DNA from 2 places in the Bacillus sp. FSL R7-0646 genome. Region 2 is predicted to be linked to the other one. Evidence: a T-box and tRNA genes for the amino acid it is inferred to sense, from the RefSeq annotation. Region 2 holds a T-box; the other holds one or more tRNA genes.
What was found. A T-box is a leader RNA that pairs with one kind of tRNA and senses whether it is charged. The one in region 2 lies ahead of trpS (tryptophan--tRNA ligase), so its partner is inferred to be a tRNA-Trp.

Region 1 (3,466 bases), 330 kb from region 2:
CCGTTTTCTGAGCAAACTCAAAACCAAGATGAACCCACTTAAGCGCCTTATCAACCTCACCTATCTTATAAGTTGACCTAGCTGACTCGTATATGCACTGCATGTACATAATAGGCGCATTTTTTTCGATATCATCCGTTTTAAATGAGAGGTCGAAATACTCGAGTGCTTCTTCATGTTTATCCTCTTGAATTTTTAAAAAGCCGAGATCATAGTAGACAGCCGCCAGCAGATGATTATCGCCCATCTTGATCAGTCTTTCTGCGCAACTCTTAAGCATATTTTCAGCTCTTGTTAAACGTCCGTCGTCTATATAATTGAGTGCGAGCAGCACCGTACAGTTTATCGACTGTGTCTTATATTCTTCATAAGCCCTATAAATGCTCTTCGCGATTGAAAGATGATGAAAAGAAAGTAGAGTTGTTTTCGTAAAATAATAGAGATTTCCAAGCTTATAATGAAACTCGGCCTTTTCGATTTCATCTTCGACATTATCGAGCTGCCGCTCGGCAACTCTAAAACAATTAAGCGCTTTAGAGTAGTTGCTCCTCGCACTTTCATACATTCCTTTAAAGAGAAAGTAATAGTATCGTAACAAACCGTCTGTCTTCGCCTTATCTTCAGCAATAGGCGGAAGCTGCGGCTCCCCCGCGACGTCTTCCATTAATACTCTGAACCTGTAATCAAGTAGATTAAAGTAAAGCAAAACATCCTGATCTTCTTCCATTACGTTTAAAAGGCCTTTTATTCTGTCCCTAAGTTCTACGGCATTTGAAACATCTCTCTTTTTTATGTGAACATACCACTGATTGATGAGATTGGCTACGTTCACAGAGGCTGCTGCTTTCATTGTCAAACCTCCCACACTTTACTGCCTCTATCGCTATGAGAACATTTTACAGAAAGTTACCAATCTTTGCAAAGAAGTTTGTATCAATAATTTACTTTTCGCCCTATAAATAGATAATAAATCATCAGATATATTTTTGCTTTTGTAAAAGTTTCTGCACCGTATTAAGCTCATTTCGATAAATCTCACGGTATGTTCCCGTAGCTTCCGGAGCTCGCAGTCCTTAAGAAAAAATTCTTACGGCTTCGTTCCAAGATAAGGAATAAATAAAAAGAGCGCTCCTTTTGTAGGAACGCTCTTTCATCGTTTGGCAATACGATGTTTAGTGATACCGGTGGTCGGGGTCGAACCGACACTCCCGAAGGAACACGATTTTGAGTCGTGCGCGTCTGCCAATTCCGCCACACCGGCATGTGTGTGATCAATGGTGCCGAGGGCCGGACTTGAACCGGCACGGTAGTCACCTACCGCAGGATTTTAAGTCCTGTGTGTCTGCCAATTCCACCACCCCGGCACGGGAAATAAGGCGACACCCGGATTCGAACCGGGGATAAAGGTTTTGCAGACCTCTGCCTTACCACTTGGCTATGCCGCCATCATTTAAGAATTGGAGCGGAAGACGGGATTCGAACCCGCGACCCCCACCTTGGCAAGGTGGTGTTCTACCACTGAACTACTTCCGCATTTTAACTAATATTCATCTTATCATATGCAGGATGATAAAGAAAGATGAAAACTGGGCTAGCTGGATTCGAACCAGCGCATGACGGAGTCAAAGTCCGTTGCCTTACCGCTTGGCTATAGCCCAATATTAAGGGCGATTGATGGGAATCGAACCCACGAGTGCCAGAGCCACAATCTGGTGCGTTAACCACTTCGCCACAACCGCCATAAATTGTGAATTAAAATTGGCAGGGGCAGTAGGAATCGAACCCACACCGGAGGTTTTGGAGACCTCTGTTCTACCGTTAAACTATGCCCCTAAAAACATGGTGGAGGGGGACGGATTCGAACCGCCGAACCCTGAGGGAGCGGATTTACAGTCCGCCGCGTTTAGCCACTTCGCTACCCCTCCAAAACAGTGCCGGCCAGAGGACTTGAACCCCCAACCTACTGATTACAAGTCAGTTGCTCTACCAATTGAGCTAGACCGGCAAATGGTGGCTCGGGACGGAATCGAACCGCCGACACACGGATTTTCAGTCCGTTGCTCTACCAACTGAGCTACCGAGCCTCTATTTAAATGGCGGTCCGGACGGGACTCGAACCCGCGACCTCCTGCGTGACAGGCAGGCATTCTAACCAACTGAACTACCGGACCATTAATGAGTAATTTGGTTGCGGGGGCAGGATTTGAACCTGCGACCTTCGGGTTATGAGCCCGACGAGCTACCGAACTGCTCCACCCCGCGATAATATGATTTTCATAGAAATGGTGGAGGATGACGGGATCGAACCGCCGACCCTCTGCTTGTAAGGCAGATGCTCTCCCAGCTGAGCTAATCCTCCGAAGTACAGGACCTACAAGTGCATGCGTTGCAGCAGGACGTTGCGATCTTAGCATGCCTTCCTTTAAAAAGCTTTGGTGTAAACCTGATACTTTTCAGCGTGCTGTCCAAAAAAGAATGGTGACCCGTACGGGATTCGAACCCGTGTTACCGCCGTGAAAGGGCGGTGTCTTAACCACTTGACCAACGGGCCAGATGTATTTAAAGTGGCGGAGAGCAAGGGATTCGAACCCTTGAGACGGCGTTGGCCGCCTACACGATTTCCAATCGTGCTCCTTCGACCACTCGGACAGCTCTCCAATAAATGGCTCCGCAGGCAGGATTCGAACCTGCGACCGATCGGTTAACAGCCGATAGCTCTACCACTGAGCTACTGCGGAATAATGCCTGCCTGGCGATGTCCTACTCTCGCAGGGGGAAGCCCCCAACTACCATCGGCGCTGAAGAGCTTAACTTCCGTGTTCGGCATGGGAACGGGTGTGACCTCTTCGCCATCATCACCAGACAATTTAGTGACAAAGATCATTATACTATGTATTTGAAAAAATGCAAGTGCATTTTTTGAGAAATTATTCTCTCAAAACTAGATAACGGGCAGACGAGGCCCACAGGATGTGGGTCATGCAGGCGTTGCCACACGATGTGGCGTATTTAGCCAGCGTTCACTTATTTTATTAGGTTAAGTCCTCGATCGATTAGTATCTGTCAGCTCCATGTGTCGCCACACTTCCACCTCAGACCTATCAACCTGATCATCTTTCAGGGATCTTACTTCCTTATAGGAATGGGAAATCTCATCTTGAGGGGGGCTTCATGCTTAGATGCTTTCAGCACTTATCCCGTCCGCACATAGCTACCCAGCGATGCCCTTGGCAGAACAACTGGTACACCAGCGGTGCGTCCATCCCGGTCCTCTCGTACTAAGGACAGCTCCTCTCAAATTTCCTGCGCCCGCGACGGATAGGGACCGAACTGTCTCACGACGTTCTGAACCCAGCTCGCGTACCGCTTTAATGGGCGAACAGCCCAACCCTTGGGACCGACTACAGCCCCAGGATGCGATGAGCCGACATCGAGGTGCCAAACCTCCCCGTCGATGTGGACTCTT
Region 2 (3,466 bases):
AGCTTCCTGCCGAATTATTGAACGAGGTTCATCAAAAAGCGTATATTCGTAAAAATCATGAGCGGACACAGCTTGATCATTGTTTCGTCGTAACGGACGGCATTGGTATTCTCGCGGTCGATACGGCCGGTTACACAATACCGGTAAGAAAAAGCCGCCTCATTCCGAGACAGGAGCAGCTCGTTTATGAAATGGTGAAGGACGTTGAAGCGGAAACTTACGAGTTTGCACCAGAGAAGCTGCAATCTTCCAAAGAATACCACATTTTATCTTTATCACCGGAGCATGTCAGAGGATTAACGAGAAAAGAACGCCAGCTCAAACAGCTGCTGTTCATGGCGCTCGATCAGCTCAAAGGGCTCCAAAATCGGGCCGAGATCGCTTATTGGTACACCGAATGGAATCCGTATATGTATGAACAGATCAAGCGCATGACATTTGAAGAAATCTGGGACATGCTTTTCAATGAGACGATCGACGGATGGTCAGACAAACACAGGGACTTTTGTGAAAATTTGATTAAAGGACAGCCGTTTTTTGAAAAGCTTTGGGAAATTGAGAATGAGTCTAAAGTCAACTAAATTAAGAATCAAGACTGCCGGAAGTACGGCGGTCTTTTTATTTGTAAAAGCGAAAATTCTATATTGAAAAATAAAAAATATGAGCTGTCTTTCTGACAAAGCGGTCAATGAAGGACTGGAGACATGTGTTTTGAATCATTTATTATAGAAATATCGTGATCCGGAGGCAAGTGAATGCGGAGCTGCGGCTGTTCTCTATGAAAAACACCTTCCGATTATCGTACAATCGGAAGGTGTTTTTGGATCAGCGTCTTTTTCGGCCGAGTCCCATCGCGTTTTCCATTTTTTTCAGCATCTTGTTTGCTGTTTGATTTGCGCGTTCTGCGCCTTCGTCCAAAATCCGGTCCAGCTCTTCAGATTCGATCAATTCGTGGTAGCGGTCTTGAATCGGCTTCAGCGCGCCGATGACGACTTCGGCAAGGTCTGATTTAAATTCGCCGTAGCCTTTGCCTTCGTATTTCGCCTCAAGCTCTTCGATTGAGACTTGTCCGAGAATCGAATAGATCGTCAGAAGGTTGGATACACCGGGTTTGTTTTCTTTATCATATTTGACGATTCCGTCGGAGTCCGTGACAGCGCTTTTGATTTTTTTCTCGAGCTGCTTTGGATCATCGAGCAGGGTGATGAACGCTTTTTGGTTCGGATCTGATTTGCTCATTTTTTTGAGCGGATCGGCAAGCGACATAATGCGGGCGCCGACTTTCGGTATTTTAACCTCCGGAACCGTGAAGATGTCATTGTATTTCTTATTAAAACGCTCCGCCAAGTTCCGGGTTAATTCAAGATGCTGCTTCTGATCTTCGCCGACAGGGACGACGTCTGTTCCATAAAGCAGGATGTCCGCCGCCATTAATGGAGGATATGTCAAAAGCCCGGAGACGACGGCTTCTTTTCCGGCTGATTTATCCTTGTACTGCGTCATGCGCTCAAGCTCGCCGATGTAGGCGACGCACTGAAGCATCCATCCCGCCTGGGCGTGTGCAGGCACTTCCGATTGGATAAACAGCGTCGCTTTTTTCGGATCGAGGCCGACCGCCAAATACAGCGCGGCAAGGTTCCGGATGTTCTTTCTCAGCGCGAGCCGGTCCTGCGGGACTGTGATCGCGTGCTGATCGACGATGCAGAAGTAACAGTTGTAGTCATCCTGCAAGTCGACAAACTGCTTCATCGCTCCGATATAGTTGCCGAGGGTGACAGAGCCGCTCGGCTGGATACCGGAAAAAATCGTTTTTTTCATGTGAATCCCTCTCTTTTCATTTCAAAATAAAAAGGCCCACTCTTCCCTCAAAAGAAAAGGGACGAATGAACCGTGGTGCCACCCTGATTATTTCATTATGGTCAAAATGAAATCGCTCTAGACGTTTGTAACGGAGTCTTCTCCGGCTGAGCCTACTTATCCGTGTTCGGTCAGCTGCTCAGAAGCCCATTCCACATTCGCCATTATCCGCTCCCAGCACCGCGGACTCTCTTTAAATGGGGAGAAATGTGTACTCTTCTTCTTCATCGCATGTTATTCATAATTTTATTATATATAAATTTTAAATGAAAGTCGACAACCCCGGGGAAAAGAAAACGAATACCGGGCTGAATAAAGTTGGCGCGGCATCGTTCGGTTCGATATAAAGAATGGCGAATGTTATACGTGTAAAACGTTTTAACATGTAAAACATTAACTTTCCTTTTAATGTGGTTACGCTTTAAAACAGAGAAGTGTATTTGTACATTTGGTAGAAAACCTGACAATCATAAATAGTTTGAATAAAAAAATAATTGAAAATTAATATTGCAATAAATTATTCTATTAATTATAATGAATTTGTTCACCTCGGTGTTACAGGTTTCTTACATAACAAATATTCAGAAAAGACGAAACAGAGGAAAAAGTATGGCAAGTGGGCCTATTACTTTTTTATGATAAATCTGAATGTTCAGGAGTAAGGAACTAAAAAAACAAGAAATTGGGGGGGTTTCTCTTTGAAAAAGCGTTTGTCATTTATCAGTTTAATGCTCATTTTCACACTCGTCCTCAGCGCCTGCGGCTTCGGCTCAAGCTCCGGTGACGGCGGTAAAAAAGACAGCAAAGGGAAAGACACATTAAATGTCAACATTAAAACAGAACCGTTTTCACTACATCCGGGACTCGCAAACGATTCGGTGTCTGCAAACGTGCTTCGTCAGACTTTTGAAGGATTGACGACCATCGGCAAAGACGGAAAGCCGGTTGAAGCGGCAGCCGAAAAAATCGAAGTCAGCGACGACCAGAAAACATACACATTCACGCTCCGCGACGCGAAATGGTCAAATGGAGATCCTGTAACAGCAGAGGATTTTGAATACGCATGGAAATGGGCGCTCGACCCTAAAAACGAGTCGCAATATGCGTATCAGCTTTACTACTTAAAAGGCGGAGAAGCGGCGAACACCGGCAAAGGGAAAATTGAAGATGTCGGCGTTAAAGCTGTTAATGATAAGACTTTAAAAGTCGAGCTTGAAAAACCGACACCGTATTTTACTGAACTGACGGCATTCTACACATATATGCCAGTCAATAAAAAGGTAGCAGAGAAGAATCCGAAATGGTACACAAACGCAGACGAGAACTACGTATCTAACGGACCTTTCAAAATGGCGAAATGGAAGCACGGCGGTAACATCGTGCTGGAGAAAAACGACCAGTACTGGGATAAAGACGCTGTTAAGCTGAAGAAAATCAATATGGCGATGGTCAACGATCCGAACACGGGTCTGAACATGTACAAAAAAGGCGAGCTTGACTTTGTAGGGCAGCCGCTTGATCAGATTTCAACGGACGCGATTCCAAGCCTGAAAAAAGAAGGCCTGCAAATTGATCCGTTCGCATCGGTTTACCTGTACAAATTCAACAC

Region 1: it encodes a tRNA-Trp, which carries the amino acid that the T-box ahead of trpS (tryptophan--tRNA ligase) is inferred to sense. The anticodon was not compared.

Annotation. Positions count from the first base shown of each region.
Region 1 covers NZ_CP150217.1:915,777-919,242, reverse strand. Annotated here, with positions in the region: gene MKY62_RS04600 (Rap family tetratricopeptide repeat protein) at 1-850, opposite strand, end outside; tRNA gene MKY62_RS04595 (tRNA-Leu) at 1,180-1,261, opposite strand; tRNA gene MKY62_RS04590 (tRNA-Leu) at 1,276-1,364, opposite strand; tRNA gene MKY62_RS04585 (tRNA-Cys) at 1,375-1,445, opposite strand; tRNA gene MKY62_RS04580 (tRNA-Gly) at 1,459-1,533, opposite strand; tRNA gene MKY62_RS04575 (tRNA-Gln) at 1,587-1,658, opposite strand; tRNA gene MKY62_RS04570 (tRNA-His) at 1,667-1,739, opposite strand; tRNA gene MKY62_RS04565 (tRNA-Trp) at 1,760-1,833, opposite strand; tRNA gene MKY62_RS04560 (tRNA-Tyr) at 1,841-1,925, opposite strand; tRNA gene MKY62_RS04555 (tRNA-Thr) at 1,933-2,005, opposite strand; tRNA gene MKY62_RS04550 (tRNA-Phe) at 2,009-2,084, opposite strand; tRNA gene MKY62_RS04545 (tRNA-Asp) at 2,095-2,171, opposite strand; tRNA gene MKY62_RS04540 (tRNA-Met) at 2,186-2,262, opposite strand; tRNA gene MKY62_RS04535 (tRNA-Val) at 2,284-2,359, opposite strand; tRNA gene MKY62_RS04530 (tRNA-Glu) at 2,477-2,551, opposite strand; tRNA gene MKY62_RS04525 (tRNA-Ser) at 2,566-2,657, opposite strand; tRNA gene MKY62_RS04520 (tRNA-Asn) at 2,664-2,738, opposite strand; rRNA gene rrf (5S ribosomal RNA) at 2,748-2,863, opposite strand; rRNA gene MKY62_RS04510 (23S ribosomal RNA) at 3,034-3,466, opposite strand, start outside.
Region 2 covers NZ_CP150217.1:1,241,706-1,245,171, forward strand. Annotated here, with positions in the region: gene MKY62_RS06180 (YjbA family protein) at 1-581, shown strand, start outside; gene trpS (tryptophan--tRNA ligase) at 826-1,818, opposite strand; T-box leader at 1,873-2,094, opposite strand; gene MKY62_RS06190 (peptide ABC transporter substrate-binding protein) at 2,556-3,466, shown strand, end outside.